Regions from separate parts of the Undibacterium sp. Di27W genome, predicted to be linked through region 3. Evidence: predicted binding sites of a transcription regulator. Region 3 holds the regulator's gene; each other region holds the start of a gene.
What was found. The regulator sigma-54, encoded in region 3, starts transcription at its own class of promoters, with help from an activator protein. The targets are predictions, from matches to a motif close to TGGCANGNAANCTGCTTT.

Region 1 (7,809 bases), on a different contig from region 3:
CCGGCCAGCCGGGCGATTTTTTTCAAGGATGGCAAGCCCTTGCAGGCAGGTGAGCGCTTGCTACAAAAAGACTTGGCGCAATCCTTGCGCCTGATTGCAGAACAAGGGCCATCAGCATTTTATGAAGGTGCGGTCGCAAAAAAAATCGTCGCTGAAATGCAGCAGCATGAAGGCCTGATTTCTGCCAGTGACCTGAAGAATTACAAGGCCGTGGAACGCATCCCGGTGCGCGGCAATTATCGTGGCTATGAAGTCGTATCGATGCCGCCACCGAGTTCCGGCGGCGTGCATATCATACAGATGCTGAACATGCTGGAACACTACCCGCTGAAAGAACAAGGGGCCAACAGTGCGCAAACCCTGCATCAACTCAGCGAAGTTATGAAACTGGCCTATGCTGACCGCTCTGAATTCCTGGGGGATCCTGACTATTACAAAGTTCCCCTTAAGGGCCTGACTTCGCGCGCCTATGCGGATGAGCTGGTCAAGAAAATACAACCAGACCGCGCCACCCCTTCCGCCGAAATCAAACCTGGCAAACCCCTGCCCTATGAAAGCGACCAGACCACGCATTACAGCGTGGCCGACAAGTTCGGCAATGTGGTGGCCACGACTTATACCCTGAACCTGAACTTCGGCAGTGGCATCGTTGCCACCGGCACCGGCATCGTTCTGAATAATGAAATGGATGATTTCTCGGTCAAGGCTGGCGTACCGAATGCCTTTGGCTTGCTGGGCGGTGATGCCAATGCGGTACAGGGCTGGAAGCGGCCCTTAAGCTCGATGTCCCCCACCATCGTATTGAAAGATGGCAAACCCTTCCTGGTCACCGGCAGCCCTGGCGGCAGCCGCATCATCACGACGACACTGCAAACCATCTTGAATGTCATTGACCATGGCATGAACGTGGCCGAAGCCACGATCTCACCACGCATACACCAGCAATGGATGCCGGATCAGTTGCGCTATGAAAGAGGCATCAGCATCGATACCCTGCGTCTGCTGGAGCAAAAAGGCCAGGTGCTGCGTCCAACAGGAACCCTGGGTAAAACCCAGACCATACAAGTACTGGAACAGGGTTTTGCCGGATACTCAGACCCCCGCAATCCGGACGGTAGTGCGCTAGGGTTTTAAGACTACTTTAATCAGCCTGGATGGCTTGCTGCCGTTCAGGCCGGAGTATCACACCATTTCTGCCACATGGCGCGATAGGCACTTTCCACTTCGCGGGTGAAACCAGCTTCATCCATCAAGGCACTGTTTTGCATTTCTTCGCGCAGAGTTGACCTTGTCTCAGCCAGTTTTGGAATGTCTTGCGCCAAAGCCACGACTTTTTCCACGTATTCCTCTTCTGTATTTGCTATCCACTCTGGATGCCCTGCGGCAATTAATATGCTACCGCCCAGGCGCCCTACACTGGGACGTCCCGCCAGCGTGACGAAGGGCACGCCCATATAAAGAGTTTCAAACAGCGTTGTCCCGGAATTATGCGGAAAACAATCCAGCCCTATATCCAGCGACCTCAGGGTATTCCAGGGTGGCGTATGAAAGCCAATATCCAGCTGTGAGGCATCAACACCATGGGCTGCAAACTTATCAATCAGCGCCTGGCGTAATTCTGCATCTTGATAATTCGCGCTATCAACGACCAATACAGCATTGTCAATTCGCTTCAAGATGGCAGCCCAGGTGCGTATGGTTTTATGGTTAATTCTTATTGATCGTGTCAGAGTACCTATCCTGATTTTTTGACCAGTCAGTGCCGGCAGGGGGCTGACTTCACCCATACCGGGGGCAGGCCGGTAGACGATGAATGGCGTATTGAGCCGCCACACTTGCTCAGCAAATAAGTGCTCACTACCTGGCGGAGCACTCATATGATCAGTCAGGTAGTAGTCTATCGCCGTTAAACCTGTCGTATAGGCGAATCCTAACCACGACACCTGCACAGGTGCGGGCCGGCGCGCCAATACCGACAAGCGGTTATTGGCAGTATGGCCTGCCAGATCAATCAAGATATCAATGCCGTCATCACGGATGCGCTGGGCCAGGGCATCATCGCTGTAGCCGCCGGTGGGGACCCAGTGCTCAGCATATTGTTTATAGCGTTTGGTGACATGATCTTCCTTGCTTAGTTGTGCATAGGCATACACTTCAACCAGGGCTTTATCATGCTGGCTCATTAAAGGTTCCAGAAAATACTGGACAGGATGATGGCAAAAATCTGGCGATATATAGCCTATTTTCAAGCGTCGCTGAGCATCTCTATCGTTTTTAAAAGCTGACCACTCGCTCTTGTAGTGGAGTGCATAGCGTTTTTCATAATCCTGATAGGCAGCGAAAATATCTTCTGCACTGCGGTCAGGATCATAATTAAGCGCAAAAAGTAAATTACTATAGGTTTGAGCAAAATCCGGGGCAAGCTCGACTGCATGCAAGCTGGCGCTGGTTGCCTCATCAAATTTTCCTTGACCAGCATACAGATTTGCCAGGTTGGTATAGACTTTTGTCACCTCACTGCTCATCTGCAAAGCCTTGGCATAGCAAGCTTCAGCATCATCAAAACGATTGATGGCACTATAAGCATTACCGAGATTGCTATATAAAGTGACAGAAATGGCATCATTGGCGATGCCTTGTTCATACACCGCGATCGCCTCCATGCACCGCTTGCGTTCATATAAAAGCGCACCCAGATTGCAATACGCAGCTGGATTATTTACTTTTACAGCAATGGCACGGCGATAAATCGCTTCCGCCTCTGCTGGCAAGTTTTGCTTGGTATAGACATTACCCAAACCTATCATTGCCTCTACAAAATCAGGGCGCGATTCCAAAACCTGCCTGAAATAAGCGTGTGCAACATCCAGGTGCTCAAGTTTAAGTTCCGTCAGGCCCAGATTGTGGATAGTCTCGATATGCCCGGGATTACTCTGCAGAGATAGCAAAAAGTTTTCACGTGCCAGGTCGTACTCAGCTTTTTGCATGTACAGCAAGCCAAGATTTGAATAGGTAGGTACCTGATCCTGACTACTGACACCCACCATGGCACCATCCATGTCCTGTGCCTTACTACCCAGTTGCAATGCCTTGCGATAGCAAATCTCTGCCTCAGACATACGATTCAAAGAACTATAAGTATTGCCAAGATTATTGTAAAGCAAGACAGATTGCGCATCATTGCTTATGCCTTGCTCATAAATCTCTATCGCCTCTGCATATCGTTTTTGCTCATGCAATGTGATGCCCAGATTGCAATAAGCAGCAGGGTGCTTTGGTCGCACATCTATCGCCTGACGATAACTAGCCTCTGCTTCTTCGAGTTTGTGCTGCATCTTATAAGCATCTCCCAGGCTAAGTATTGCATCTGCATACCCAGGGTGTAAGTTCAATGCACGTTGAAAATAATCAACGGCGGCATCTGCTTGTTCAGTATCAAGCGCAAGCTTGCCCAGATTGAAAACCGTCTCCAGATGCTGAGGATTGATGTTCAAGGATAACAATAATTTCTCACGCGCCTTGCTATACTCCCGCCTCGCCAGGTATAGCAAGCCCAGATTACAGCAAGCCAAAAAATGCGTGGGATTAGTGGATAAAGTCTGTAGGTAATGCGTCTCAGCGTCAATTAATTTACCTTGGCGCTGTAGCAAAATGGCCAGATTAAAATGTGCATGACTAAACTCAGGCCTGATATCCAGGGCCTTTTGGTAAGCCGCCTGTGCCTCAGCGACATGCCCAAGCGAGGTCTGTGACACTGCAAGATTGTAATAAGCGATGTGATGATCCGCCTGCATCTGTATCACGTGCTGATAACAGGCCAGGGCATCCTGATAACGCCCGACGGCATCCAGGCACAAACCAAGATTAATCTCTGCATCCAGAAAATCCGGCTTTAATTCCAAAGCACGACGATATTGTGCTTCAGCAAGTGAATATTGGTTCTGCTCATAAAAAACATCACCCAGCTTATTACATAGGATAGGGTTAGTAGCCTCAATTGAGAGTGCCTGTTGAAAATACGCGGCTGCAGCGGGCAAGTTACCCTCTTTGAATTGCAAGTCACCTAATTGCTCAGCGCCAGGTTCTGGCTTGCTATTTGTCTCAGGAACAGAAATATCCGTCTGTTTTTCTTTTTTTTCAGCCTCAGATATCTTTTGTTCTATCGGGGAAAACCGTTTCTTCAACCAGCTCAGCATGAGCGAACTCCCATTTTGAAATTTACAAGATCACAGGTTTATGGATGCCATACCCATTCTCCATGAAGCAAGCAAGTTTACTCATTTCCTATGAGTCTGCTCATAAAAATAGCCTGATATTTCGAATATATGGGCACACAGAGGAAAGAGGAAGAGCAGTAGACTACTATTGACGATGTCATCCTGGAACATTTATCTATTCAGGACGATTAAATATGGGCTCAGGAAAAAATTGCTTAGCGATACGCGATCAATTATCCAGGCCACTTTCCAGTAAGGGCAGATTCTAGCTACTTACAAGAAGGTCTACAGCGGCACAAAGAGAAAGCAAACATGATTTGAGAGCAGACTCATGCACAAGCACCTGAGGGATACTCCATGTTGGCCTGCAAATTTCCTCAGCAAAATTTACCCGCAATGAACCCAGAATCGTAGAAAGGATAAAAAAGAGGATAAAAAAATGCCCTTCATATAGAAGGGCATTTTTGGGTGCAGCTATGCTAATTGATTAGCAACCGCCGGAACCAACTTTCAGACCGCGGTTACCGTTACAGATAGTACCGGCGTTAGACCAGATCATGTTAGCTTGGTTAACAACTGTAGATGCAGTCAGAACACCTGCCAATTGTGTAGTATCGCTAGTACTTACTGTTGCTGTAGAAGTGAAACTCACAGAACCAGCAGCCAATACAGGAGTAGTAGCCATGAATTTGGTGACTGCAACGATAGGAACACCGTTACTACCACTTGTTATGCAGTTAGTCCAAACACCATTGTCACCTTGTACGCACAAAGCCATACCTGTCAAAGTGCTTTCGATCTCAGCCCTTGCACCAGTAGCGCGAGTACGGGATGTGTAATCGGAGTACTGAGGAATAGCGATCGCTGCCAGAATACCGATAATTGCAACAACAATCATCAACTCGATCAATGTAAAGCCGCGTTGCAGCTGTTTAGGGATAGATTTCATCTTGAACTCCAATAAAAAGTTAAATTCGGGAACAACGCTTTCTCTTAAGCAATCGCCGTGCCAACTCCTTGCAAACAGTAAAAGCAGGGCATTTTGTGATGGAAATAGATATCTTTTGATGTTTACTCAGAGCAACTGACAAAATGCGTCAACAGTTTCCAAAATCCCTTTGCAATTTTTTGTCATTTCTTATGTCAAAATATAAATATGACTGACGAGAATGTCACTCCTGTAACCTAAGTTACATTTCCCCGCATTTTTATTATGTAAATAATAAAAATTTACTATACAAGATGGCAGGTTTAAACAAATGTTGGTGATGTCTGGCCGCGCAGAACAGGTAGCACAGAAATAAAAATAAGCGTCGCCACGCAGATCTCCTCATACGCTGGGGAAAACTGTCATAACAAACTGACTATTTAATACAAATTCTGGTTCAAGGTGGCTGATGGTATCTATTGCTCTTGAGCTACCGAATGGCTATGGCGGCACTTTCAGTGGCTGTTACCCTGTCAAAATAGAGGTGAGTAGCAGGCAAGCAGGAGCAGGATGCATGTCTGACATAGTTAAGGGAATATTTGTACTTATACTCATATTCCCCTTACCTGCCAGCAAGCTCGCATTGGAGCGTCGCTGTCAAAGGCGAACTAGCCAGTGTATATCAGATATAAAAAGAGAAATGTTACTGGACGGTCCAGTCTGGCTTGTTCAATAAAAGATGACAGCCATCTTCGTGCCCGACATCTCTATCATGTCAGCGTGCTTCAAGGTGTGCGGCTTGTCCTTGATGGAGACGGTATTGACGGTTGCCGCAGCACTGCCCTCAACCTGGGCAATCACGTAGTCCTTGCCTTGCTGAGTAATGGCAATGACCTGAGTACCGGGGCTGCCTATGGTCGTAACGGCTTTGACAAGCGTCAGCTCCTTACCCACATTCGTGCCATTCATGACCTTGATCTTGGCCCTTTGCTTGTCGACGATCGCTGGTGGCTGCACTTGACCTGGCTCGGGCACAAAAGTCTGTTTGCCAGACTGCTCCACCTGGAATCTTAATTTGTATTTGCCGATGTCGATAACATCATCATCTTGCAGCAAATGTTTTTTGACCGGTTGGCCATTGACCATGGTGCCATTGGTACTGCCCAGGTCAAGAACAAAAGAACCATTCGACGAAGTATCAATTGCGGCATGCTGACCACTCACCGTCAGATGATCGATGACAATGTCATTGCTGGGTCGCCGTCCTATCGTCAGGCGTGATTTACTGATAGTGATTTCTTGCTGAACCAGACCATTAAAGGTGACGATAATTTTCGCCATAAATCTCTCATCAATTCATAAGCCCCGGACTACCGGGTAAATGTTCTTTGCAACCAGGACTTGTTTTTTTCACCAACCAGGCCAAACAAGACTACCGAAATATTATCCAGTCCCCCTCTGTCCTTGGCCCTGTCTATCAGCGCTTCGGCACAACGATCAAGATCAGATCCATACATCCTGATCAGACTCTGGATTTCATCATGCTCCAGCATATCGGTCAATCCATCCGAGCACATCAGATACAAATCTTCTTCTTCGGTATGGTGCGTATGCAACTCGGTATGCACCTCATCAAGCGTACCAACAGCGCGGGTGATCAAATTCTTGATGGAAGAAAAACGCGCATCTTCTTCCGATATCAGACCGGCATTGATTTGCTCCTGCAATACAGAATGATCCTGAGTCAAGCGACTCAATATACCATCACGAAAGCGGTAAGCACGTGAATCACCGACGTGTGCAAGTAAAAGCTTGTCTTGCAAACAGCATGCCACCACCACTGTGGTGCCCATGCCTGAGCATTCGGGATTGGTTTGCGCTGCATACAGCACGTTGCGGTTGGCCAGTTCAACAGATTCGGTAATCCAGCGCGCCATAGCCAAAGGCCGGGGCCCCATGGAAGGGAACCAGATGGCATCCATCTTGCTGCATAAATATTCTGCAATGATTTGCGCCGTCATGGCGCTGGCGACTTCACCGGCGTTATAACCACCCATGCCATCGGCCAGAATGGCGCAGCCGTAGTCGGCACAAACGATGATGGCATCTTCGTTGTGCGACCTGACTAAGCCCGTATCAGACAGGGCGGCAAATTCTAGAACACGCTGGTATGGCATCAATAAACGCTGGGAATTATCCTGAAGTGTATAAATTTATAATATTTTTAAACCTGTATTCACAGGCTGGTTTCATTCGCCGCTTTTTCTGCTTTTTATTCTGCTTCTTTTGCGCTGCTGCCTGCGGTTAACCATGAATTCAATCACAATTCAATTGTGAACTGTACATCTTGCTTAAGCTTAACATTAAGGAAATCTATTTGCACGGATATCCACAAGAAACCCCGCTATAAACAAAAAAGAGTCGCAAAATTTGCGACTCTTTCTTGCAAAGCAGCTTTACAGCCTCTTGCTTACAGCATGGCTTTCAACAAACGCGCCATTTCTGACGGGTTTTTAGTGGCCTTAATGCCGCATTCTTCCATGATGTCGAGCTTGGCTTGTGCAGTATCAGCACCGCCAGAGATCAGCGCGCCAGCATGGCCCATGCGTTTGCCCGGAGGCGCAGTCACACCGGCGATGAAGCCAACAACTGGCTTCTTCATGT
Region 2 (7,809 bases), on a different contig from region 3:
CGGCGATCATGCGTACGATTACGCTGCGCTAATCGTACCTACGGGATGTTATAGAATGCACGTCGGATGACATGATCGTCATTCAATGACGGTGCGTTGCAACGCACCCTACCTGGGGGCATCTAAGGAGGCCGTTTACACCGCTTTCAATATACGGCATTTCCCGCTGTTAGGGTAGGTACGATTAGCACAGCGCAATCGTACGCATGCGTGCCTCAAAATAAAAACTGTTTGGTGTTTTATAAAACGCTTCAGGAGTAAGCTCTTTCCTGTTGTACATACAGCCTCTCTACCAGTTGAATAACCAGCCCCAAAAGCCGAATGACATTTGCATCTTCGGTCGATAGCTCGATGTCAACCATTCTACCTCGCCAGTATCAACATCAAACACCTTGGCAACAAAAGTGAACTTGCTTCGCGCCTTTTCATCCCAATCCTGTTTTTGTTCCATAGTTAGTGCGACCCTATTGCCATCATTACCCCAAAAAAATAATGCGTCCTGGTGGGGAGTAAGCTTGAATAAACCTGCATCAAGGTCAAAAACTCCCTTGATATTGCGACAGCTCTCGATTAATAAAGCAGGCAGGAGTGCGTTTTTTCCTGGTACGATATCGTAGACATGCAGGCTAACTGGGCAACTATTCTTTGCACGCTTTATATGCGCCGAGTAATCGACTCTCTCAAAACTCTGACACCCTTTTGATACATACAAAACACCAGGCTCCTCACGGAGGTTAAGCAAATACAAGGTTCGACTGGTCGGGAAATAAGCGACACTATCATCATTGCCAAGATCCAGTTCCAGCTTGTCAGGCAAAGACACTGCACAATCAGCCTGATTCGCTACAGGCGTCATTATCTGCCGCCCTTTAAGCCAGACTTCTTCACCCCTATATCCCACCTGCCTCAGAGGGCGCATTCCTGGATGTGCTGTAACGCAATCGTCGGCAGCCCTGGAACCATCATCAACGCTATTACATCCAGCAGGATAAATAGTGTCTTTAGAAATCCATGGCTTCAAGTCGGCGTCAAAATTCTGAGTCCGTGCAAAAGGCATAGACACCGCTTTTGGTATCGCACCCCGGTCTTTTGGCGCTGTTGAAAACTGTATGCTCGCGTCATAGCCCAAGACTTCTGTCTGTGCTGGATCAAGATCAAATCCATTAAAGTGCCCCCCCATAATCTCGTGCATACCGCCAAAACACGATCACGCCATTCTCACGGACTAATTCTGGATGCCTATAAGGCCCCCAGGAGACAGAGCCAAATTGGTACTTCGCAAAAAGTACGGTGCAGATGATTGATAGCGAGATGATGACAATAGTTTTTTTCATGTAAGAGGCGTTTCAAATTATTGTTTACCATGAGCTCGCTTATTCCCATATCCCTTTTTTCCAGTGCTTGCACTTGATTTTGGCATTGCCGTACAGAGTGAGCATTTACTTTTGTATGTCCAGTTTCTGTACCTACAGGGGGTGTCAGTAATATATTCGCTGCTAAAGCCGCTCTTCTCATCGATGATCCACAGCGATTGCTGCACAAGCACACATGCATACTGACGACTGAAAAAACACTATTTGCCAGTTTCGCACATGGTTTGCATGCCAAATGACAGTATTAGTATGGGCACCTAAAAGTGTTAGTAATATTTTGTTACATTTATCAAAAATACATGTATGATTGCTACCGAAAATATGCCCTGCAGATTTTTTCAGGCAACTATCATTTTGCCTTTTTAAGGCCTTTACAGAGATTTTATTCCTTCCAACTTTACGGTGAATTTAGATGACATTTACTCCAAAGCAAGTACAACGCGGCTTTACACTGATCGAATTGATGATCGTTGTAGCGATTATTGGTATTTTGGCAGCGATTGCTATCCCTCAATACTCTGACTATACATCCCGCACTCGTGCCACAGGTGCCAGGGCTGAGATAGAAAGTACATTGAGAGGCATGTCCTTATGCGTACAAGGTGACGCTGGTGTCTGGACAAATTGCATAACATCAGGCTCTAACGGTGTACCTGTAGTGGCAATCACCAAGTTCATGGCAACTGTTCCTGCACTTTCTGCTGGTCAGGTGATATTTACGTCGACTGCAACGGTAAGCACCAGTGATACCACGCAATTGGTAGGTACCTTGACTCCCTCGACTGTTGTCAACCAGGCCAATATGATCTGGAGTGCGGCCGGTTCTATCTGCAACGGCAATCGCGGCTTGAAAACCGGTGCGGGTGGTTGCTAATCTGTTCTTACTGCTCAACACCAGGAAATGCCCTTCTTCATGAAGGGCATTTTTTTGGAATGGGGATAAACAGGCACTGGTGGCAGCCTCTATACTGTATCAATGTCATCTCTGAGAATTTTTTACCCATCAGTGGAGCTGTTCAGTGCATGCCAGCTTACCAGCAGTGGCATTTTTCACTTTAGGTCCCTTAAAGTGAGCCACACATTGCAGAATGGCAAACTATGATTGCACAATCAATATATCTAATCACAACAGAAAGACCGTTTATTGTCAGTTTCATGTAGCGCTTTATATTTAAGTGACAGTATTAGGGATAGCTTTAAGACATCACTGACATATTTTGTTATTCAACTCAAGAAATAGATAGAAATACTTGTATTTTCATCATAAAAACTCTCTTTTTCAGTCTTTCTCAAGAGCTTGGCATAGATCTCGCTTATGTGGATATAACAGAAGTTTTAATTTTATTAACTTTTTGACAAGCTCAAAGATGACATCTATTCAAAAACAAGCACAACGCGGTTTTACCCTCATCGAACTGATGATCGTGGTGGCAATTATCGGCATTCTGGCTGCAATTGCTATTCCTCAATATTCCGACTACACGTCACGTACCCGTGCAACTGGTGCTCGTGCTGAAATGGAAAGCACGATAACGGCAATGACTTTATGTGTTCAAAGTGACGCGGGTGTCTGGACCAATTGCGTCACCACAGGAAGTAACGGTATTCCTATCGTTGCAGTGACCAAGTTCGTGGCCGCTGTTCCGGCTATTTCTGCTGCAAGGGTGATATTTACATCGACTGCAACAGTAAGTACTAGCGATACAACACAATTGGTAGGCACCTTGACCCCTTCTACTGTTGTTAACCAGGCCAATATGATTTGGTCCGCTGCCGGCTCTATCTGCAACGGTAATCGCGGCTTGAAAACCGGTGCTGGTGGTTGCTGAATAGTAGACTTGCCAGGTAGGCTTGCCAAGCAGGCTTGCCAAACACTAAAAAAGCCCTTCTATTACGAGGGGCTTTTTTGTCGGGAAGGTAAATTCAATATCAATTCAAATCAATGGGATCTACGCAAAATTGTTCCAGCGAAGCTATCGCTTTGGTATATTCGCGCACTTGCCTGATCACTCTCGCTTCTATGCGCCAAGCATACAGGCCTGAGGCAGCCAGATTCTTACAAGCCAGTTGACGTGTCATACAAGTTATCGCCAGATTTTCATCGCATCCTTGACATTGGCCTCGGCCTTTCAATCCGCGCCTGATGTACTGCCAACGCCTCAAGGCAGAATAATCATCGTTTTCATTAAAAAACACCCGCTTTAATGGGCTGATTAACAGCCGCGCCCCTCATCAAGTACGATATTTGCCATTGAGAAAAATTACAACAATGCCAATAAAAATGACATTTTTGTCAGTTTAGGGATTCAGTAAATAGACTACATGACAGCATAGGTAATAATTTTTGTATATCACTGACATATTTTGTTACGTTTTTCTCAAAAAATAGGCCTACACCTCTATTTTCATTGCAAAAAATTTCATTTTCAAAGTAGTCGATAAACTGGCACAAAGTTTGCTATTTAAGGAATCGTTCAGCAACTTTACTTTTTTCAACTTCTCCGCGAGTTTAAAGATGGCACCTCTACTCAAACAATTTCAACGTGGCTTTACCCTGATAGAACTGATGATTGTGGTCGCAATTATCGGCATTCTGGCAGCGATTGCCATTCCTCAATACTCCGACTATACATCCCGCACCCGCGCAGCCGGTGCCAGGGCTGAGCTAGAAAGTACGCTCACATCCATGGCTGTCTGCTTTCAGGGAGAAGCAAGTGTCTGGACTAATTGCATCACACCAGGTACCAACAGCATTCCCAGTATTGCTGTGACTAAATTCATTACCGCTGCACCAGTGCTTTCAGCTGGCCAAGTTGTTTTCACCTCTGCAGCAACAGTCAGCCCCAGCGACACTACCCAACTGGTAGGAACGTTGACAGCGTCCACGATAACCAACCAGGCAAATATGAAATGGGATGCGACTGGCACGATCTGCAATGGTAATCGTGGCCTGAAAACAGGTAGCGGCGGTTGCTGATACACCTGTATAGAAAGACCTGACAATGCCTTCCAAACAGGAAGGCATTTAATATTGGCTATGGATTGCCTTGCGCCAGCCTTATGGTTCGCACTCTCCCTCTGTGCCTTCATTTCGACATAGGAAGATCATGATAGACATGCATAAGCATGTCTATTTTTTTACCTGATGATTGTCCGGACATGCAAATTCGGCGATGTAAATTCGGGTATATAAATTAGATGGCTGCAGTAAACCGCATCTCCAGGCCTGATGCACTGATGTTACTCAAATCAAGCCTTGATGCACTGCCATCCCACCAAAGGCTTTTGGGATTGGTATCGACACCGAATCGCTTGTTGACATCGCTACTGAACAAATCAGTGGCGTCTCCGTCATTGTTGGCATCGTGCTCCAGATCATTGCGACCATCTGCCTGGATCAAAGCACATTCATAGTGTTTTTCAGAAGTCATTTGTTCGTTTTGATTATCCCCCAGCTCGTCAATATGCCAGACGGCAAGCCCTGCAGCGGGCAGTGCGGCATCTCTGCCTGATCTCTGGCGATTTTCGATAATAAAGTACTCGGTTGCATTCTTTTTGTGGATAAAAAATTGATTTTTCTCAGCGTAAGCACTGGCATTCAAGCCTGCTGTCAATGCAGTCAATGTTTGTGCCCACCCTGCTTTGTATTTCAGGTAGGCGTTAATCTGGGGAGGATTTTTTTCATCTGCATTCGGCCCCGCACACATGAGGCAAAATTTTCCGATTCCAGCGGATTGATTTCCGTAGTCATAGAGATCCGGAAAATCACAAATCATATGGCCATTCTCATGGCAAAAAGTGCCAAGGCTGAGTTCATCTGTCATGTCGGTAATCTGATAATCGAATACCTGCTTGTTTGGCGTCAATTGGTAGGGATTCGTCAAATGGGATGAATGCGGCCAAAGCCCTTTTTTCCAATTATTGACTCTGGTTCCTGCATAGAATACGTTTGTAGCATAGATATAGCCTTGCTGATCTATCGTCAATTTGCTGAAGTCGAATCCCTTATTTTTAAAGTAGTCCAGCGCTTCTTTAATGAGTTCAAGCGTGCGTTTGGGCAGCGCGATGGATTCGTCTGTGTAATACTTCCTTGGATGTTTGGCGGTGTAATAAGGTGTGACGATATTGGTGTAGTTAAGGCGGCCTCCCGAGACGTCATGAAAATAATCATGGACTGAGCCATTATTACCAAACCCGCGGTATCCAGCCTGGTTGCAGAAGTTCTCCACTTCTGTCTGGGGAATCGTTCCCGGAATGTCAGAAAACTGAATGAGGATGCACAAGCCCACAAAGTTTCCCACCGTGGCGCGAGAGGGTGGAGCAGCCATAATGCCTTCCCTGCCGTCATTGCGTGCGAGCTGAGCCACAATGTCTTTGGCATTTTTTCTACGAATTTCCCAACGCGAGCCACCATGCGGAAATGCGCTTTGTTGCAATGCTTGTGCCTTTGCTGCGGCTGCTTTGGTCCGCAAACCTGATCGCAAGTTCAACGTCCGCGGGTCAACCTGCCGTGGTCGTGCTCCGCTTGCCAGCAATTTGTCTGCCTCATGATTGATATCCGCGTACTCATAAAATCCTGTCGCCGGGTTTTCGACGACGGTGTAGCCGTTGAGTGTTTCAAAAACCGCGTGATGCTGATTGCCCCAGCCACGAACCCATAGCTTCGTGCCGTCGGGCTGAGTAAAAGTAAACTGCTTGCCACTAAACTGTGCTGGCATGATTTTCCCTTTTCGGTCTTTACCTCAGACAACAGCAAACAGAATGAAATAAGTAGCCACCGTCATTATTCATCGTCATGATTGCCATGCAGCCTGGCCGCAGGCGCGCTTACTTTGCCTTGGTCCTGGCTGTCGGTTTGATGGCTGTAGCGATGGGGGCAATGGGAGCAGCGTCCGCTGCCGGCGCATCCGGGCAGTTGGCGTTGACCGTATATTTTTCTCCATCCGGGATGGCTGCGGCCTCGCACCCCTCTGCTTTAAATTGCGCGATGATTGCCGCAACCGCATCTTTGGAAACACCAGTTATCTGACGAGTCACCATTTGAATCTCCTTTACCTAAGTGTAAACACCAGCTCTATTTGAGTTTCAGATCTGTAACGGCCTGCGCCCGGGCTGCTTCTTGTTCTTCTGTGTTGATGAACACAGTGATCGTGCCCGGCCCGGTTGCAAAATTGTGTTTTGACATCCAGTCTTGCAATATGGCTTCGTTGGCCTTGTTGATCGTGGCACCATCAGGCATCCAGAATTTGAACAGTGCCTTGGTCGTCGCGGTATTGGCATAGGTGCCTTTCGTCAATTCCTGCATGACGGCCTTGGCTGTTGTGGCTTTCGCACCGGCATCTTTAGAAACCGAATTGATGGCAGCGGGAATAGTGCCTGCCTGGGCGAAGGAGATCAAATCACTTTCAGCAGCAAACCACGAATACTGGGCGACAGGGAGTTGTTCTTTGCCCCTGATCTGCGCGCGTACCGTATCTCTGTCCGCCTGCATTTGCGCCATCAGTGCAGGCATGGTCTTGTCAAACATCGCGCCTTTATCAAAAGAGGCAGCACCACCCACGATCGCCGTTGAAACAGCAGAAATGGCGGTCTTGGTATTGGGAACGCGAGACACAGTGGATGCCGCCGACAACGCCAGCACTGCCCAGTCTGTACCCACGCCTACACCTACGCCTTGCTTGTAGAGCATGCGTTCAAAATCATTGAATTTCCTGTCTATCTCGGCCATGCGGGCGTCAATGATTTCATTGCGTAGCGTCTTTTTGACGCTGGCATCTGTCTCTGTGTTGTACTGCCTTATCGCATCATCCCCTAATTGATACCCTGCCTGTGGGTAGACCGCCGTCGATGTGGCAGGATCTTCTGGAAAACCCTTGACGATCGCACAGCCAGGTAAAAGCCCAATAACAGCGGCCAGAGAAAGATAAGCAACAGCAAGAGAGAATGACTTTGAAGATGAATGAGGGTATTTCCAGAAAATACGCATTGAATGACTCCATCACGGCTGTGCTTACATTTAATTGTCAATTAATCTTTTAATTAAAATAATAATAAAGCATTTTTACAGAAACAACATAGCAAAAATACAATATAATGAGATTATCGTACGCATCTGAAAGCCCCTGTGTGTCATCCCGTTTTTAGCTGCGCTCGCTGATCAGTTAGCCATTGCATTACAAGGAAGGCCTGGGCGCGATTGCGCTACAATTGCGCTACGTTTGCCCCCCAGGCTTGCTACATCTTGAATAACGCTATTCAACATCACATATGGCATCGACCAAAATGCATGATCAATCTACCTGGAACAGGTTCAAGCAGTTGTTTGAATTACCCAAAGCTGAACGGGAAAAATCTTACTCTTCGAAGAATCTGGCGCTTTTAAAAAATTTTGTGGCATCTGAAATGACCAATTGCTCTTTGCCAGAGATCGACAATG
Region 3 (7,809 bases):
ACATCAGCAAGGGTGAGCGCTTTTGCATGGTGGCCAGGGTTTGCTGGGCGAATTCGTTGCTGTTTTGCTGCAGTTTTTCACAGATGGTAGTGACACTATTACCTGCGAAGATGTCATTGATGGCCGCATGTTGCGCGGCCAGTTTGCTGGTATCCGGCTTTGCCTGGTCTGCAAAGCTAGCTGCGAAATCACGTATTGCCACGTGCAGGTCCGTGGCCGCGCTTTCGCTGAGCAAATTCATCAATGCTGGTATTTCAGCGGTGGGGATGTAGATATCTGCCAGCCCTGCATAGATAGCATCAGCGGCAGTAATGATCTCACCAGTCAGTCCCAGGTAAGTACCAATTTCACCCTCAGTGCGTGACAGGAAATAACCACCGCCGACATCAGGGAAAAGACCGATATTCACTTCCGGCATGGCCATCTTGGTACGCTCAGTGACAATGCGCAAACGGCAATCTGACCCTGCCTGGGCGATACCCATGCCACCACCCATGACGACGCCATTCATCAGCGCGATATAAGGTTTTGGGTAGAAATGGATTAAATGATTTAAGGCATATTCTTCTGTGAAAAAATCTTCCAGCAGGGCCGAGTCACCTTTCGGAGTAGCAGTGCCGACATCATAGAAAAAACGGATATCCCCACCAGCACAAAATGCCTTCTCGCTGCTGCTGTGAATAAACACGGCACGCACACTTTGATCATCCTGCCAGGCCAGCAAGGTCGCCGTCAATGCTCGCACCATATCGAGAGACAGCGAGTTCAAGGCTTTGGGTCTGTCAAGGGTGATATAGCCTATATTGTTCTTGACGGAGGTGAGGACAAATTCGCTCATGATGGACTATGCAGTGTAGGGGATGAAGCTGCTATTTTAACTTTGTCAGGCTTGGGCGTCACGGGGTGTATATGTTTATGAGGAAATAGAGTAAGGACGGCATGCTCGTTGCCGTTGGGTTTGACTTTGGGGTTGTTTTTGACTTTCGGCAGTTCCCATGTGTCGGCGCCGTTTGTGCAGTACAGAAAATGGAAAGAGAAGGACCGCTGTCTGAGCCGCAGGCGAGTTTCGGGCCTTCCCATTTTTTGTACTGCATAAACGGGAACCCCGCAGGGGCGACGACGCCTGGGTCGCCTTCTTTTGCTTCCTTTTCTTGGCGAGCAAGAAAAGGGAGTAGCCGCCGGTCTATCACCGGCGAGCAATCTTCAAATACGAATGCAGGTATTTCAAAATCCAGCTCGCAAAGTCTTACGATTCTGGCGTGAATAAACTTCGTGGCATACACCGAACGCCGCTGGATTCCAGCCAAAAGCACGCTGGAATGACGTTAATACGTGTACGGATTGCCATATGGCAATCAACTGAATAGATTGAGAAATATTATTTATTTCAAAACCACTCACCCAACAAAAAGGACGCCTTTAGCGTCCTTGTTTTGGATGTCCACAACCTGTTAGGGTAAGGACCGGGGTCTTATGAAGCCGATGCCGGATCAGGTATGTGCTTGATGGCGTCGTGCTGATGGTCTTGCATTTTATCTTTGTGCTTGATGACCTGGCGATCAAGTTTGTCTACCAGTGCATCGATTGCTGCATAAAGATCATGCGCCAGACTTTCAACGTGGATATCTTTACCGCTGATATGCAAATTAATGTCGGCTTTGTGTCGTTTTTCCTTTTCCCGGAGCTTGTCCACCGTCAGGATGACGGCGATATCAATGACCTGGTCGAAATGTCGCCTGATACGTTCTAGTTTGGTATGTACATATTCACGAATTGCAGGAGTTACTTCGACGTGGTGTCCACTGATGGTGAGATTCATACTGTGCTCCTATAGTGATGTTGCTTGCTGTAACGATACACTCTTGGCATTTATTTGCCTTGAGCTAAATCATATATAGCAATTCAAACCGTGATTACAAGGACTACTTACAAAGATTTACGCAAACTGACTGGGGGGATTTTCAGGGCTTCACGGTATTTGGCAACTGTCCGCCGGGCAATTACCATGCCCTGTTCACCCAGCATGTCTGCAATTTTGCTATCAGAGAGTGGGCTTTTCTGGTCTTCTGCTCCTATCAACTGCTTGATGAGTGCACGTATCGCGGTGGAAGATGCTTCACCCCCTGTTTCCGTCGCGACATGGCTGCCGAAAAAGTACTTCAACTCAAACATGCCATGTGGGGTCAACATGTATTTTTGGGTTGTCACACGTGAGATAGTGCTCTCGTGTAATCCTAGTGTATCAGCAATTTCGCGCAAAACAAGGGGTCGCATGGCAACGGCACCATGGGTGAAAAAATTGCGTTGCCTTTCAACTATCGCTTGTGCAACGCGCAAAATAGTGTCAAAGCGTTGCCGCATATTTTTGATGAGCCAGCGGGCTTCCTGCAATTGCGCACCCAGGCCAGCTTCACCACGGTTTTGCTTCATGATATTGGCATACACGCTGCTGACTCGCAGCCTGGGCATGACATCCTGATTCAGCATGACTTGCCAGCCATTGCCAGACTTTCTGACGATCACATCCGGCACCACATAATCTGATTCATCGGCGGCAAAGGCAATGCCAGGCCGTGGCTGGCACAGGCGTATGATGGTTTGTGCATCGCGCAAATCTTCATCATCGCAGTCGAGAATTTTCTTGAGTTTGGTGAAGTCTCTTTGTGCAAATAAAGCCAGTTGTGTTTCAACAATTTGCAATGCCAGTCTGCGTGTGACAAAAGCCACTTTGGGCATGCGCCTGATTTGCAGGGCCAGGCATTCTGAAGGGCTGCGCGCACCGACACCAGCCGGGTCAAAGCTTTGCAGCATATTCAGGGCAAAGGCCAGTTCTTCTGCTTCTACACAGAGTTCCAATGGCAAACTGGCATGTATTTCATCCAGGGTTTCAGTCAGGTAACCATTGCTGTCCAGCGCATCTATCATCAGTTCGACCAGGGCACGGTCACGCGGCTCACGCAGGTTCAGGCGCATTTGCTCCAGTAGATGTTCACGCAGGGTGATGTGGGCTGCTCCCAGTTGTGGACGGCCATCTTCATCATCACCAGATTTGCTGCCATGCTGCACATCATCAAAGCCCCAGTCTTCTTCGCTGGAGCTGGTGCTGTCATTGCTGATGACCGTTTCGGCATCGGCAGCGGCTGGCTCGGTGGATTTATCGCTTTCTTCTCTTTGCGCAGGTGCTTCCATGCCTGCGTCAGCCGAGGTACTTGTTGTATTGATGGCACCATCGGCCAGCAGGCGAACCGCATGGTCGAGTGGATCATCGACGCGTTCCAGCATGGGATTATCGGTCAGCAGCGTCTCCAGCTCCTGATGCAATTCCAAAGTCGATAACTGCAATAATCGTATTGATTGCTGCAATTGCGGCGTTAAGGCCAGATGTTGTGAGGTACGTAGTTGCAGGCTTTGTTTCATGATGATTCCCGTCACATCCGGAAGTGTTCTCCGAGATAAACGCGACGTACAGATTCATTTTGTATGATGTCGTCAGGCTTGCCGCTGGCAAGTACCGCGCCTTGATTGATGATGTAAGCGTGATCGCAGATGCCCAGGGTTTCGCGCACATTATGATCGGTGATCAAAACGCCTATGCCGCGTTCCTTGAGGAAGCGGACGATACGCTGGATTTCGATGACAGCGATAGGATCAACGCCGGCAAAGGGCTCATCCAGCAAGACAAAGCGTGGATTGGTGGCCAGTGCACGGGCAATCTCGACGCGGCGGCGTTCACCACCTGACAGTGACAAAGCCTGGCTCTCGCGTATTTTTTCTATTTGCAAATCTGCCAGCAAGGCATTCAGCCTTTGCTCGATTTTCTTGCTGCCGAGGAATTTGCCATCGCTGTCTTTTTGCAATTCCAGTACCGCACGGATATTGTCTTCTACCGTCAACTTGCGGAACACTGATGCTTCCTGCGGAAGGTAAGACAGGCCGAGCACGGCGCGCTCATGGATGGGCAGTTGCGAGATATTGACATCATCAATAATGATATCGCCAGCATCGGAAGGTACCAGACCAACGATCATGTAGAAAGAAGTGGTTTTGCCTGCACCATTCGGCCCCAGCAAACCCACCACTTCACCACTTTTCAATAGCAGGGAAACATCGCGCACGACCTGGCGTGCACCATAACGTTTTTGCAAACCCTTGACCAGCAAGGTGCTGCCTGACTGTGCTGTCATCTTAATTAGCCTGTTTTTCTGGTTTTGGTTGCAAGATGATTTTCAGGCTGCCCGAACCTTCTACAAACTGGCCACTGGTGGAGTTAGTGCCTACAAAGACTTCATTCTTGCTGTCATAAGACAGGTATTCGCCAGCCTGTTCCTGGGTGACTTTAGTGCCTTCCAGATAGCGTACCTTGGCCTTGGAAAAGAATTTGACGATTTCCGTGCTTTGATTGTATTCCGCACGTTCAGCTTCGCCATCTACCCACAGATCAGGTCCGCCATCGCGCTTTTGGCGGAAGGTGACTTTGCGATTGCTGCCACCAGTCAGTACTACAAATTGATCACCATTCGGCGCCTCGGTGACGACGGCATTTTCTGCCTTGACATTCAGAGTGCCACGCACCAGGGCGACACCCTTGGATAATCTGCGCACGCTGGTCTTGCCATCGCTCTCGCCATAACCGGCTTCGATGACGGTTTCCTTGTTGCTGTCGGCTTTTTCTGCATATGCAGTTGCACTGACCAGGCCCAGGCAGGCCAGGCCGAATAAATGGGTAATGCCGAATTTAGTAAGTGTCATGGAGATGATCGCTTTCTCAATTATTTGGTTTTAACTGCATTCACCGCTTCACGCTTCTTGAGCAGGATGCGGACTTTGCTTAACAGGGCCAGGTGTTGGGTAGAGTTATTGGCCAGCATACCGGTTGCGGTCGATGTCGATTTACCGGTGGTGATGGTGATGGGCTTATCGGTCTTGACAACATCATCATCTGGCAATAGCAATAGATAATCCGATTCCACATGCACGAATTGCGAACTCAGGCCCTCTGGCCTTTCCATGCTGACATTGTCATATAAATGCACTTCATCATGCTCACGCTTGGGTGTGATGACATTGGATTTTTGCGACACCACGGCCAGGTCGGCCCGCAGATGCAAGGGTGGCCGGTCCTGATCAAAGCTGTTGATCTGCGGATGCTTGATTTCTATATTGTCGTTACGCGGCAGATGTACCAGGCTGTCACCAGTAATATGGTAATTGGCCTTGCCATTATTCGACAGGCGTATGAAATTGAATTTCTCTACATAGTAATCAGGTGCTGATCTGGCTGCGCTGCGGTTTTGTTCATCGTCGCCATTGCGACGTATGACTTCCATGACCCAGATGGTGCCCAGGGTCAGTATGCCCAGCAGTATCACGGCCAGCCAGATGCGGAAGCGGTCTATGGTCAAATGGGATTTCATGTCAGATATGCTTGTAGAGCCTGTTCATATTTACCCTGGGCACGCAGGATGAAGTCGCAAACTTCGCGTGCTGCGCCCTGGCCACCGCTGGCCCTGGTGATGTAGAGCACGCGCTGTTGCACCTCTGCATGCGCATTTGGCACGCTGGCAGCAAAGCCCACGCGCGTCAGGATGGGCAAGTCGATGACATCGTCGCCGATAAAGCCGCAGGCTTCTGCGGGAATAGCCAGCTGGGCCAGCAATTCCAGGAACGCGGCTTTTTTGTCATGGATGCCCTGGCAAACATGGCTGATGCCCAGATCGGCAGCACGCTTGCTGACGATGGCGGATTGCCTGGCACTGATGATGGCCGTGATGATGCCAGCCTGTTGCAAGAGCTTGATACCCTGGCCATCCAGCACATTGAAGCACTTCATCATTTCACCTTCGGGCCCAAAATACAGGCTGCCGTCGGTCAGTATGCCATCTACATCAAAGATCATTAATCTGACCTTGCTGGCTCCTGCTGTCGCTGCATCTGCTGCATCTATTAAAGCTATGTCCATCAAATCACCTTGGCCCTGGTCAAGTCATGTATATGCAAGGCACCCACCAGCTTGCCCTGGTCGTCGGCGACCAGCAACTGGTTGATGCGGTAAGTTTCCATGACTTCGACGGCTTCTACCGCCAATTGTTCCGGACGTATGCGACGCGGGCTATGGTTCATGACATCGGCAATGCGTAATTGGGTAAAGTCGCGGGTGCCATCCATCAGGCGGCGCAAGTCGCCGTCGGTGAATATACCCAGCACCTGCTGCTGTTCATCCACCACGGCGGTCATCGCCATGCCTTTTTTGGTGATTTCGAGCAGTGCCGTCTTCAGGCTGGTTTCCGGGCCGACTTGCGGTATGGCTTCATCAACCCGCATGACATCCCTGACATGCGTCAGCAAGCGCCGACCAAGGGAGCCACCAGGGTGGGAGCGGGCAAAGTCTTCTTCGCGAAAACCACGTGCATCCAGCACTGCCACCGCGAGTGCATCGCCGAGGGCCAGGGTCACCGTGGTGCTGGCCGTTGGTGCCAGGTTCAGCGGGCAGGCTTCTTTATCGACATGCAGATTCAGATGGATATCCGCCAATTTGCCCAGGCTGGATTCCGGGTTGCCTGTCATGGCGATCAGTTTCACCCCCAGGCGCTTGATGATGGGCAGGATGGACATCAGCTCAGACGCTTCACCGGAATAGGAAATCGCAATAAATACATCCTGCGATGTCACCATGCCAAGGTCGCCATGCGCAGCTTCAGCCGGATGGACAAAGAACGAGGGCGTGCCAGTCGAGGCAAAGGTAGCAGCAATTTTGCGTGCAATATGACCAGACTTGCCTATGCCAGAGACCACGACCCTACCGTGGCATGCCAACAACATGCTGACCGCCTGAGAAAAACCGGCAGCATCGCCATTGCCCAGGCGCTTTTGCAGGGCCAGCAGGGCATCGGCCTCGATTTGCAGGGTTTCACAAGCCAGTTTCAGGGCGCGTTGCGCAGCGAGGGCCGCGTTGGCCTTGGCTTGTTGTTCAAAAGTTAAAGGTGCATTCAGTTCATTCATGCCGGAAGTATAAACGAAATCCTCAAAGCAAAAACTTTGCCAGTTGTAACGTAATGAATTATGTTTGCCCAAAAGCAGGATGACAGGTCTATAAATCGGCAATAATAGGCAGCATGACAGGTCTAGACACTACACTATTATTGTTGGCCGCCGCCGTATTGGGCGTGGTCGCATTCCGCATGTTGCAACTGCCGCCCATGCTGGGTTATCTGGTGGTGGGTATTTTCATAGGACCACATGGTTTTGGGGTAGCCGAAGATGGTGCAGTTACCCATGAGCTGGCCGAATTCGGTGTGGTTTTTCTGATGTTTTCCATAGGGCTGGAGTTTTCCCTGTCCAAACTCATGGCCATGCGCAAGGCAGTGTTTGGCCTGGGCATGGCGCAAGTACTGGTCACCATCTTTACCAGCATGGTCTTTGGCTGGGCTGCCAGCCGCTGGCTGCCGCAATTGTTTCAGATCAGCTGGGAAGCCTCATTTGCGCTCGGTGGCGCGCTGGCCATGTCATCCACTGCTATCGTCTCCAAAATGCTGACGGAAAGACTGGAACTGGAAAGCCTGCACGGGCGGCAAATTATCAGTGTGCTGCTGTTCCAGGATCTGGCCGTGGTGCCGCTGCTGATCCTGGTGCCTGCCCTGGCCTCAAAATCGCCAGACTTGATGCAAACCCTGGCCTGGGCCAGTGGCAAGGCTGTGCTGGTGCTGGTGTTATTGCTGGTGGTAGGGCAAAAACTCATGCGCGCCTGGTTCCATATCGTTGTCAAGCGGCGCTCGCAAGAGTTGTTCATGCTGAACCTCTTGTTCATTACCC

Region 1: a site for sigma-54 is predicted at 5,212-5,229, ahead of ACO0LF_RS14305 (pilin). Genes of this name have one in related genera too.
Region 2: a site for sigma-54 is predicted at 2,672-2,689, ahead of ACO0LF_RS30530 (pilin). Genes of this name have one in related genera too.

Annotation. Positions count from the first base shown of each region.
Region 1 covers NZ_JBMPOS010000006.1:178,942-186,750, forward strand. Annotated here, with positions in the region: gene ggt (gamma-glutamyltransferase) at 1-1,134, shown strand, start outside; gene ACO0LF_RS14300 (tetratricopeptide repeat protein) at 1,170-4,196, opposite strand; gene ACO0LF_RS14305 (pilin) at 4,705-5,166, opposite strand; gene ACO0LF_RS14310 (FHA domain-containing protein) at 5,875-6,486, opposite strand; gene ACO0LF_RS14315 (Stp1/IreP family PP2C-type Ser/Thr phosphatase) at 6,516-7,322, opposite strand; gene sucD (succinate--CoA ligase subunit alpha) at 7,616-7,809, opposite strand, start outside.
Region 2 covers NZ_JBMPOS010000033.1:6,129-13,937, forward strand. Annotated here, with positions in the region: gene ACO0LF_RS30520 (hypothetical protein) at 290-1,192, opposite strand; gene ACO0LF_RS30525 (pilin) at 1,786-2,247, shown strand; gene ACO0LF_RS30530 (pilin) at 2,741-3,202, shown strand; gene ACO0LF_RS30535 (hypothetical protein) at 3,303-3,452, opposite strand; gene ACO0LF_RS30540 (pilin) at 3,889-4,350, shown strand; gene ACO0LF_RS30545 (M6 family metalloprotease domain-containing protein) at 4,568-6,091, opposite strand; gene ACO0LF_RS30550 (hypothetical protein) at 6,201-6,413, opposite strand; gene ACO0LF_RS30555 (hypothetical protein) at 6,448-7,359, opposite strand; gene ACO0LF_RS30560 (hypothetical protein) at 7,641-7,809, shown strand, end outside.
Region 3 covers NZ_JBMPOS010000012.1:89,617-97,425, reverse strand. Annotated here, with positions in the region: gene ACO0LF_RS22230 (enoyl-CoA hydratase/isomerase family protein) at 1-838, opposite strand, end outside; gene hpf (ribosome hibernation-promoting factor, HPF/YfiA family) at 1,472-1,819, opposite strand; gene ACO0LF_RS22220 (RNA polymerase factor sigma-54) at 1,927-3,417, opposite strand; gene lptB (LPS export ABC transporter ATP-binding protein) at 3,429-4,184, opposite strand; gene lptA (lipopolysaccharide transport periplasmic protein LptA) at 4,186-4,749, opposite strand; gene lptC (LPS export ABC transporter periplasmic protein LptC) at 4,770-5,414, opposite strand; gene ACO0LF_RS22200 (KdsC family phosphatase) at 5,411-5,959, opposite strand; gene ACO0LF_RS22195 (KpsF/GutQ family sugar-phosphate isomerase) at 5,959-6,999, opposite strand; gene ACO0LF_RS22190 (monovalent cation:proton antiporter-2 (CPA2) family protein) at 7,113-7,809, shown strand, end outside.